Catenuloplanes indicus: one gene and its partner. The protein of the gene in region 2 binds, or shares a complex with, the protein of the main gene of each other region. Links are inferred from orthologs where the notes say so. Each region holds a gene or a part of one and is shown on either strand. Other genes may lie near its edges.

Region 1 (2,923 bases), 1.8 Mb from region 2 along the record:
CTGGCCGACGCTGTCCAGCACGCGCTCGAAGCCGAGGTGCCGGGCGACGCGCCGCTCCAGCTCCGCGACCTTCTCCGCGTCGCCGTCGAACAGGTCCAGCTGGTCCGCGGCCGTGCCGACCGGGCCCTTGATCCCGCGCAGCGGGTAGCGGCGGATCAGGTCGTCGATCCGCTCGTACGCGATCAGCAGCTCCTCGGCCGCGGACGCAAAGCGCTTGCCGAGCGTGGTGGCCTGCGCCGCCACGTTGTGCGACCGGCCGGTCATGACCACGTCGGAGTGCTCGATCGCGAGCCGGGAGAGGCGGGCCAGCGTGGCGACCACGCGGTCGCGGATCAGCACCAGCGACGCGCGGATCTGTAGCTGCTCGACGTTCTCCGTGAGGTCGCGCGAGGTCATGCCCTTGTGCACGTGCTCGTGCCCGGCGAGCGCGCTGAACTCCTCGATCCGGGCCTTGACGTCGTGCCGGGTGATCCGCTCCCGGGCCGCGATCGACTCCAGGTTGACCCGGTCGAGCACGGCCTCGTAGGACTCGATCACGCCTTCGGGCAGCGCGATCCCGAGGTCACGCTGCGCGCGGAGCACGGCCACCCAGAGCCGCCGCTCCATGCGGATCTTCTCTTCCGGTGACCAGATCGCGAGCAGCTCGGTCGAGGCGTACCGCCCGGCGAGAACGTTCGGGATGCGCGGGCGCTCGGGGGTGTCGGGGAGGGAAGTCACGGCCGAAGTCTCTCATGTTCGCCCTGCGTCTCCGCCCGGCCGCCCAGGCCGACAAGATCAATGAACGGCAATAACAAGATCAAAATCAGCCGTGGGTACGGGTGCGAGCGCTGGTTGCACCATCGGCCGGTGAACTAATTCACCGTTCGACGATCGCCACCACGCCCAGGCCGCCCGCCGCGCAGATGGAGATCAGCCCGCGACCCCGCGGCTTGTCGCTGAGCAGCTTGGCGAGCGTGGCCACGATCCGGCCGCCGGTCGCGGCGAACGGGTGCCCGGCCGCCAGCGACGATCCGGTCACGTTCAGCCGGCTCCGGTCGATCGCGCCGAGCGGCACCTCCACGCCGAGCCGCTCCTTGCAGAACTCCGGCGACTCCCAGGCCTTCAGCGTGGCCAGCACCTGCGACGCGAACGCCTCGTGGATCTCGTAGTAGTCGAAGTCCTGGAGCGTGAGGCCGTTGCGGGCGAGCAGCCGGGGCACCGCGTACGCCGGGGCCATCAGCAGCCCCTCTTCACCGTGCACGAAGTCGACGCCCGCGGTCTGACTGTCGCCGAGATATGCCAGAACGGGAAGATTGTGCTCCTTCGCCCACTCCGCGGACGCGAGCAGCACGGTCGACGCGCCGTCGGTCAGCGGTGACGAGTTGCCCGCGGTCATCGTCGGGTGCGCGCCCGCGGTCCCGAAGACCGGCTTGAGCCGGGCCAGCTTCTCCGCCGACGTGTCCGCCCGCAGGTTCTGGTCGCGGTGCAGCCCGAGATAGGGCGTGACCAGATCGTCGAAGAACCCTCGCTCGTACGCCGCGGCCAGGTTCTGATGCGAGCGCAGCGCCAGCTCGTCCTGCTCCTCCCGGCCGATCTCCCAGGTCTCCGCGGTGCGGGCCGCGTGCTCGCCCATGGACAGCCCGGTCCGCGGCTCCGCGTTGCGCGGCATCTCCGGCTTGAACGGCTGCACCGGGCGCAGCTTCGCGGCCGCCCTCAGCCGGGCGCCGAGCGTGCGTGCGGTGTTCAGCTCCAGCAGCGCGCGGCGGAAGTCCTCGTTCAGTGCGAGCGGCGCATCCGACGTCGTGTCCACGCCACCGGCCACGCCGACCTCGATCTGACCGAGCGCGATCTTGTTGGCGACCAGGATCGCCGCCTCCAGCCCGGTGCCACAGGCCTGCTGCACGTCGTACGCCGGGGTGCGGGGGTCCAGCTGGGAGCCGAGCACCACCTCGCGGGTCAGGTTGAAGTCACGGGAGTGCTTGAGCACCGCCCCGGCCACCACCTCGCCGAGCACCGCACCGGCCAAGCCGAACCGGGCGACCAGCCCGTCCAGCGCGGCGGTCAGCATGTCCTGGTTGGATGCCTGCGCGTACCGCCCGTTCGACCGGGCGAACGGAATGCGGTTGCCACCCAGGATCGCGACCCGGCGGATGCTCTGCTGCACGACTCTCCCTCCCGACTTACTGATGGGTAGGCTACGCCCATGGTGGACCGGTACGCGACCTTCGCCAACTCCGCCGCGGGCAAGGCGCTCGTCAAGCGCCTCGGCCTGCCGGCGCCGACCACGCTGCGCCGCCACTCCCCCGGAGACCCGCTGGTCACCGGCCCGGTCCTGGTCGACGCGGCGCCCGGCGGGCGGCTCGCCCCGGTTGTCCGCAAGCTGCTCGGCGAGGCCGGGGTGCCGCTCCGCGACCCGGTCGCCGCCGCGGTGGAGGCCGGTGCGTCCGAGCGGCCCGGCCGGCTCGCCGCACTGATCTTCGACGCCACCGGCGCCACCGCCTCGGACCAGCTGCGCACGCTCTACGACTTCTTCCACGCGCAGGCCCGCACGCTGCTGCCGTCCGGCCGGGTGATCGTGCTCGGAACCGCGCCGGAGAACTGCGCCGCGCCGCGCGAGGCGATCGCGCAGCGCGCGCTGGAGGGCCTGGTGCGCAGCATCGGCAAGGAGTTCGGCCGGGGCAGCACCGCACAGCTGGTCTACGCGGCACCGGACGCGCCGCTGGAGTCCACGCTGCGCTTCCTGCTCTCCGGCCGCTCCGCGTACGTCTCCGGTCAGGTGATCCGCATCGGGTCGCCCGTGTCCGCCGCGCCGGCGACGACCCGCCCACCGGCAGCCGCACCGTCCGCGACCGGGCCGGCCACCGAAACCGAGCCGGCCGCCGGGGCCGAGTCGCCGGTGGACTGGGAGAAGCCGCTGGCCGGCAAGGTGGCGCTGGTCACCGGT
Region 2 (7,911 bases):
GATCCGCAGCATCAACGGCGCGATCGAGTGCAACGGGGGCAACCCGGCGCAGGTGCAGAGCCGGGTCGCGGCGTATCAGAAGTTCGCCGGAATCCTCGGCGTGACGCCGGGCGCGAACCTCAGCTGCTGAGTCGTCGCACAGTAACGAGGCCGGTGCCGCCCGTCGCGGCACCGGCCTCTCTGTTCCTGTTTCCCGGGTACGGCGTGAGCGCGCCCCTTGCCTGTCAGATGATCAGGCCGGACCGGTCTTACGCCGTTTCCCACTTCAGGGTCAGCCGTAGCCCGATCGTGCCGTACCGTTCGATGTGGATGTTCGTGAATTCGCTCCGCCGCGCCAGCCCGGTCAGCTGCTCCGGCGTGTGCGCCCGGCGGCGCAGCCAGCCCAGCGTCACCCGGGTGTACAGCGCCTTGCCGCCGGTCAGCCGCATCGGGCCGACCTGCGCCGCGATCCGCGCGCGGGTGGCCCGCGGGTCCAGGTCCTCGATCATCGCCACGCCACCGGGCCGCAGCACGCGGTGCATCTCGTTCAGCGCGCCGACCGGACGGAAGACGTTCGTGAACGCGGCCTGACAGATGATCAGGTCGAAGGACGCGTCCGCGAACGGCATCGTGGCCGCGTCACCCTGCCGGGAGTCGACGGTCACGCAGTGCGCCGCCGCCCGCTCGCCGACCATCGCGGCGAACGTGTGACTGGTGTCCAGCGTGGCGACGCACGCCCGGCCGGCCAGCTCGACCGCGAGATGACCCGGGCCGGTCGCCACCTCGAGAATGTCGGCCGCGTGCGCGGTCAGCCGCGCCGCGTCCGCCCGCCACTCGGCCAGCTGGCTCCCGGTGCCCGGACCTGGGCGTAGGGGTGCGCCATCGCGCCCTCCATCTCCGGGCTCAGCCTGCTCTGGTCATGTGTTTCTCCTGTTCACGGCTTGGATTCGCGATCAGGAGGCCCGTCAAGGCAGGGAGTGCACGCGCGGTAGTGCGTGTACTACGCTCGGCGGTCGGGATCTCCACGACGGCACCGGGCGAGGTGACTTCCTTGGCGCGGCCCAGAGGATCGGGGGACGGCGGAGGTGCCCCGCCGGCCCACGGCGACGGCGACGGCACGACACCGCGTCACCGCTCCAGCGGAACATCCGTGAGCAGCGTGGCCGACGGCCAACGGATCGCGGCAGAGGAGGCGGATGCCGGCCGGGCGCCCGGATCGCGGACGGGAACCGGCTGGCCCGCCGGATACGGTGGCACCGCAGGCCGGAGTTCCGACGGCACCGGCACCGGGTGGCCGGAACGTGACGGGCGCGACGAGCCGGCGTCCGGCGCCGACAGCGACCCCATCGGTGATCAGGACTCGCCCGTGGACCGAGACAATCTCCTCACTCAGCCGACCGGTGAGGAGGGCGGCGAGCCGTCGGGCAGGCCGACCCGGATCAACCCGAGGGACGACTACCCGACCCGCCGATCCCTGGAGATGGAGAATTCAGCGGCTGCTCGGCTCGCCGCGGAAGGCTATCGGGTCGAACAGAACCCGTCGCCTCAGGATGTCGCGCAAGCCCGGCAGAACGCCGGTGATGCGGGGTTGCCGCAGAAGAGACCGGACTATCTGATCGAGGGCCGGGTGTTCGACGCATACTCGCCGACCGCTGCGGACAAGACGGTGTACTACCTCGCCGACGAGGTGCAGGCCAAGATTGTGAAGGGCCAGACGCAGCGGGTGGTGGTCAACCTAGAGGATTGGCGTGGAGACGTGGACGCGTTGCGGAGGCACTTTCACGATTCGCCGGTGCCGAACCTCAAGGAACTGAAGATCATCACGCCGGAGGGCGACATCATCCAGGTAGTTCCCGAGTAATCAGTCCTGACGAGGAGAGCGCGAGACATGGGAATCGAGTATCGGCTGACCTTGGCCGGAGCCGTCCCCGCCGATGAGGTGGCGATGCGGGCGATGCCGGAGGTGGCGGACCGGCCGGTCGGCAGTCCGGCGTTGCTGTCGGCGGATCTGTACGACAGCCACGGCTTCTTCTTCACCATCGTGCCGAGGAAACGCGGTTCGGTGGCCGCGGAGGCCGACGACGGCATGTGGACGTGGGATCTCTCGGAGAACGTCATGGTCAGCTTCGACATGGACAAGTTCGACGAGGCTGAGCAGGGCGAGCGTGCGCTCGCCGCCATGCTGGTGGTGGTGGGCCGGGTGCTGGGCAGCGGTGATGAGGATGCCGCGTTGACGCTGAACGGCGATGTGCTGCTGCTGACCCGGCTCGGCGGCGTCACGGCGAAGCACAGCCGTGCCGCGTGGTGGGAGCACCACGCCGCCATCGGGGACATCATTCAGGGCTGAGTGGCCCGCTACTCGAAGCGCTCGCCCCGCTCCGCCTTGCGCAGGAGCAGCGGTGGGGGTGTGAAGCGGGGACCGTAGCGGTCGGCGAGCTGGTTCGCGCGGGTGATGAAGCCGGGGAGGCCGCCGGGGTACTGGTTGATGTACTGGAGCACGCCGCCGGTCCAGCCGGGGTAGCCGATGCCGAGGATGGAGCCGATGTTGGCGTCGGCGACCGAGGTGAGGACGCCCTCGTCGAGGCATTTGACGGACTCGACGGCCTCGATGAAGAGCAGGCGTTCCTTGAGGTCCTCGAACGGGATCGCGGACTCGCGCTTCGCGAACGCGGCCAGGCCGGGCCAGAGGCGGGTGCGCCTGCCGTCCTCGTAGTCGTAGAAGCCGGCACCGCCGGAGCGGCCGGGGCGGCCGGCGTCGACGAGGTGGTCGATGACGGCGTCGGCGGGGTGCGGGACCCAGGCGTCGCCGGCGGCCGCGGCGGTCTCCTTGCGGATCTTCTGGGGAAGCGTGAGCGTCAGCTCGTCCATCAGCTGGAGCACCGGTGCGGGGTAGCCGGCCTGGCTGCTGGCCTGTTCGATGGACGGCGCGGGCACGCCCTCGGCGAGCATGGCGACGCCCTCGTTGGTGAACGTGCCGATCACCCGGCTGGTGAAGAAGCCGCGGCTGTCGTTGACCACGATCGGCGTCTTGCGGAGGCGGCGGACGACCGCGAGCGCGCGGCGCAGCGTCTCGTCGCTGGTGTGCGCGCCGCGGATCACCTCGACCAGCGGCATCCTGTCGACCGGGGAGAAGAAGTGCAGCCCGGCGAAGTCCGCCTGGCGGCGGACGCCCTCGGCCAGCATCGTGATCGGCAGTGTCGACGTGTTCGAGCAGAGCAGTGCGTCCGGCGCGACCAGCTCCTCGATCTCGGCGAAGACCTTGTGCTTGAGCGCCGGGTCCTCGTAGACCGCCTCGATCACCACGTGGACGCCGGTCAGCGCGGCCGGGTCGTCGGCGGGGGAGATGCGGGAGAGCAGCTCGGTGCCGGCCGCCTCGGTGAGCCGGCCGCGCTGCACGGCCTCGGCGACCAGGCGTTGCGAGTAGCCGAGGCCGCGGGTGGCGGCCGCCATGGACACGTCCTTGAGCACCACGTCGAGCCCGGCCTTGGCGCAGACGTACGCGATCGCGGCGCCCATCATGCCGGCGCCGAGCACGCCGACCCGCTGGAACGGCGGGACGTCGCCGATGTCGCGCGCGTTCGCCGCGTTCAGGTCGAAGAAGAACGCGCCGATCATGTTCTTCGCGATCTGGCCGGTGACCAGCTCCACGAAGTACCGGTTCTCGATCGTGAACGCGGTGTCGAGGTCGACCTGCGCGCCCTCGACCGCGGCCGCGAGGATGTTGCGAGGTGCCGGGTACGGCGCGTTCTTCAGCTCCTTGCGCAGGGTGGCCGGGAACGCGGGCAGCATCGCGGCCAGCGCGGGCGTGGACGGCGTACCCCCTGGAATCTTGTAGCCCTTGACGTCCCACGGCTGGGTGGCGCCGGGGTTCGCCCGGATCCACTCCCGGGCGGCCGGCAGCAGGTCGGCGACGGACGGGACGAGCGCGGAGATCAGGCCGAGATCGCGGGCCGCGGCGGCGCGGTGCCGCTGACCGCGCAGCAGCACCTGGGTGAGCGCGGTGGCCAGGCCCAGCATGCGCACGGTGCGGACCACGCCACCGGCGCCGGGGAGCAGGCCCAGCGTCACCTCGGGGAAACCGACCTCCAGCTTCGGGTCGTCGACCGCGATCCGGTGGTGGCAGGCGAGCGCCAGCTCCAGCCCGCCGCCCAGCGCGGACCCGTTGAGCGCGGCGACCACCGGCCGGCCGAGCGTCTCCAGCCGGCGGAACTGTGCCTTGACGGTCGCGGCCCGGGCGAACGACGCGGCGCCCTGGTCCGGCCCGGGCGTGCGGAGCGAATCGAGGTCGCCACCGGCGAAGAACGACTTCTTCGCGGACACGAGGACCACGCCGGTGATCGAGTCGCGTTCCGCCTCCAGCCGGGTGACGGTCTCCGCCATGCTCCGCACGTAGGCCTCGGTCATGGTGTTGGCGGCGCGCGTCGGGTCGTTCAGCGTGAGCACGACGATGCCGTCGTCCTCGCGGTCCCAGCGGATCATTCGCATAACCTCCGTCAGAGCCGTTCGACGACCGTGGCGATGCCCATGCCGCCGCCGATGCAGAGTGTGGCCAGGCCGTATCGACCGCCGCGCCGGTCCAGCTCGTCGACGAGCGTGCCGAGGATCATCGCGCCGGTCGCGCCGAGCGGGTGGCCCATGGCGATCGCCCCGCCGTTGACGTTGACGATCTCCGGGTCGAACTTCATGTCGTCGATGTAGTGCAGGACCACGGCCGCGAACGCCTCGTTGATCTCGACCAGGTCGACGTCGTCGACGGTCAGGCCGGCCCGGTCGAGCGCCTTGCGGGACGCCGGCGCGGGGCCGGTCAGCATGATGGTCGGGTCGGCGCCGCTGAGCGCGGCGGAGACGATGCGCGCCCGCGGGGTCATGCCGGCCGCTTCGCCCGCGGCCTGCGACCCGACCAGCACCAGCGCGGCACCGTCCACGATGCCGGACGAGTTGCCCGCGTGGTGCACGTGCGCGATGCGCTCGACCCAGTGGTATTTCTGCAGCGCCACCGCGTCGAACCCGGCCTGCTCGCCGATCTGCGCGAACGAGGGCTTGAGCGCGCCCAGACCGGCCAGTGTGGAATCGGCGCGGATGTGCTCGTCGTGGTCGAGGATCAGCAGGCCGTTGCGGTCGTGCACCGGCACCACGCTGCGGCTGAACCGGCCCTCCGCCCAGGCCCGGGCCGCCCGCTCCTGCGAGCGCAGCGCGAACCGGTCGACGTCCTCCCGGGAGTAGCCGCCGATGGTGGCGATCAGGTCGGCGCTGATGCCCTGCGGGACGAAGTCGGTCAGCATGCTGGTCTCCGGGTCGAGCGCCCACGCCCCACCGTCCGAGCCCATCGGCACCCGGGACATCGACTCGACGCCACCGGCCAGCACCAGATGCTCCCAGCCGGACCGGACCTTCTGCGCCGCGATGTTCACCGCCTCGAGCCCGGAGCCGCAGAACCGGTTGACCTGCACGCCGGCCACCTCCGGCGGCAGCCCGGCCGCGAGCGCCGCGGTCTTGGCCAGGTCGGAGCCCTGGTCGCCGAGCGGGGAGACGATGCCGAGCACCACGTCGTCGATGCGTGCCGGGTCGACGCCGGGGAAACGGTGGCGCAGCTCCGCGATCAGGCCGACGACGAGCGAGATCGGCTTCACCCCGTGCAGTGCGCCGTCCTGCTTGCCCCGGCCGCGCGGCGTGCGCACCGCGTCGTAGATGAACGCCTCGCTCATCACGCCTCCCCATCTGCGAACCGGCGTTAACTTTCCGCCTCGTTTCGGCTAGCTGTCAAGGATCTCACGGTTTCCTCGATGCGAACGCGCTCTCACCGGCGGTATGCTTCCGCCGGTGCGTAGCGCAGAGACGATCGAGCCGCCGAGGCGCCGGCCGAAGGACCGCAAGGACCAGATCGCCATGGTCGCGGCCGAGCTGTTCTGCGCGCGTGGCTACCACGGTGTCGGCATCGACGAGATCGCGGCCACGGTCGGCATCAGTGGCCCCGCGGTCTACCGGCACTTCCGCGGGAAGTACGCGATCCTGGTCTACGCCACGCGCCGGCTGATCGAACGCGTGCTGGTGGAGGTGGACGCGGACGACGCCGACCCGGCCGCCCGGCTGGACGCACTGCTCGCGGCGCTGGCCCGGATCGCGGTCGAGGGCCGCAAGGTCGGCGGCCTCTACCAGTGGGAGTGGCGCTACCTGGAGCCGGCGCACGTCGCGGAGTTCACGGCGCAGCTGGCGGTCCTGTCCCACCGTTTCGCCGTACCGTTGCGGGCGGTTCGAAATGATCTTGATGATCGTGGCGCGTCCGCGCTGGTCCGGGCGATGCTCAGCGTGTTCGGCAGCCTCGCCACGCACCGCGCCGCGATCGCGCGCGGCCGCGCCGAGCAGACGCTGCACCGCGTCGGCCTGGCCGTGCTGCACGGGGAGCCACCGGTGCCCCGCACGCCGGGTGACGATCCCGAGCCAGATCAAGATCCCGCGGGGGTACGGCCCGGAGCGCGCCGCGAGCTGATCCTGACCGAGGCGGTCATGCTGTTCCATCGGTACGGCTACCACGCGGTCGGGGTGGACGACATCGCGCACCGGGTGGGCATCAACGCGTCCAGCGTCTACCGGGTCTTTCCCGGCAAGGCGGACATCCTGGCCGCCGCGTTCTACCGGGCGTCCGAGCGGGTGGCCGAGGCGACCGCGGTCGCGCTGGACGGCGCCGTGGACGCGCCGGACGCGCTGCGCCGGATGGCGGAGTCCTACGTGGAGCTGACGTTCGAGCGCAGCGACCTGGTCTCGGTCTACCTCGCGGAGAACAGCAACCTGCCCGGCGGCGACCGGCACGAGCTGCGCAAGGTGCAGCGGCTGCACGTGGAGGAGTGGGTGCTGCTGCTGACCGAGGTGCGACCGGAGCTGCCGGCGCCCGAGGCGCGGGTGCTGGTGCACGCGGCGCTGAATCTGGTGACCGATCTGAGCAGATGGGTCCGGTTCGACCGGCGGACCGGCATGGACGCGCACCTGGTCCGGCTCGCGATGCTGATCATGACCGCGTGAAGTTAATCCCGGTTCGCGCATCCGGGCAGCGGCATCCAGACCGATCGAGCGGAATCGCTTCCCTCCGAAGTTAACCGCCGTTTACAGTCTCGGCATGAACGACGCACCCCCGTCCGCCACCGCGACGCCGGCCCGCCCGGACCGGCGAAGGGAGCCGTCATGTCCACTGCCTCCACCGATCGCGCCGCCCGCTGCGCCGAGGCCGCGCGCGGTCTGACCGTTCCGCTGCTGCTGCACCGCAACGCCACCGAGTTCGGTGACCTGCCCGCGCTGACCGCGCTCGGCGCGGACGACGACACGCTCACCTGGTCGGCGCTGCGCGACCGGGTCACCCACGCCGCCCGCGGTCTCTCCGCGCTCGGCCTCGACAGCGGCGACCGCATGCTGATCAACATGTCGAGCCGGCCCGAGCACTGGCTCCTCGACCTCGCCGCCGTCCACGTCGGCGCGATCCCGTCCACGGTGTACGCCACGCTCAGCCCCGGCCAGCTGCGCTACCTCGCCGAGCACAGCGGCGCCGGGATCGTGGTGCTGGAGGGCGAGGCCGAGCTGGCCCGGTGGGCGCCGATCCTGGCCGGGGTGCCCACGATCCGCCACGTGGTCACGGTCTCCGGCCAGGGCTCCGGCGACGGGCGCGTGGTGACGCTGGCGGAGCTGGAGTCCACCGGCGCGGCCGCGCACCGGGCCGATCCGGGCGCGTTCGAGAAACGCTGGCGCGAGGTGCCGCCGGAGGCGCCGGTCACGATGCTCTACACGTCCGGCACCACCGGGGACCCGAAGGGCGTGGTGCTCACTCACCGCAACGTGGCCCACCAGTGTGTGCTGATCGAGGACACGGTGAAGACGCCGGACCACTCGCGATCGCTGGCATACCTGCCGCTGGCGCACATCGCGGAGCGGGTGCTCGGCATCTAC

The links. The genes of interacting proteins can lie anywhere in the genome.
Region 1: the proteins of J2S42_RS31105 (region 2) and J2S42_RS22910 are in contact, whole or in part, in a solved structure (PDB 8BNU), measured with the Escherichia coli proteins. The link is inferred for Catenuloplanes indicus from one-to-one orthologs.

The regions. Positions count from the first base shown.
Region 1 is NZ_JAUSUZ010000001.1:5,087,162-5,090,084, reverse strand. It holds J2S42_RS22910 (acetyl-CoA C-acetyltransferase), read right to left. Parts: upstream 2,144-2,923; coding sequence 857-2,143; downstream 1-856. Other genes in the region: J2S42_RS22905 (3-oxoacyl-ACP reductase), read left to right, coding at 2,183-2,923; purB (adenylosuccinate lyase), read right to left, coding at 1-681.
Region 2 is NZ_JAUSUZ010000001.1:6,845,295-6,853,205, forward strand. What follows is about bases 1,897-4,875. They hold J2S42_RS31105 (3-hydroxyacyl-CoA dehydrogenase NAD-binding domain-containing protein), read right to left. Parts: upstream 4,459-4,875; coding sequence 2,335-4,458; downstream 1,897-2,334. Other genes in these bases: J2S42_RS31100 (SitI3 family protein), read left to right, coding at 1,897-2,326; J2S42_RS31110 (acetyl-CoA C-acetyltransferase), read right to left, coding at 4,473-4,875. Outside these bases: J2S42_RS31085 (glycoside hydrolase family 19 protein), read left to right, coding at 1-130; J2S42_RS31090 (class I SAM-dependent methyltransferase), read right to left, coding at 249-821; J2S42_RS42040 (CdiA C-terminal domain-containing protein), read left to right, coding at 1,130-1,840; more of J2S42_RS31100, read left to right, coding at 1,868-1,896; more of J2S42_RS31110, read right to left, coding at 4,876-5,687; J2S42_RS31115 (TetR/AcrR family transcriptional regulator), read left to right, coding at 5,800-6,996; J2S42_RS31120 (AMP-dependent synthetase/ligase), read left to right, coding at 7,156-7,911. UniProt on the Escherichia coli protein: Catalyzes the formation of a hydroxyacyl-CoA by addition of water on enoyl-CoA. Also exhibits 3-hydroxyacyl-CoA epimerase and 3-hydroxyacyl-CoA dehydrogenase activities.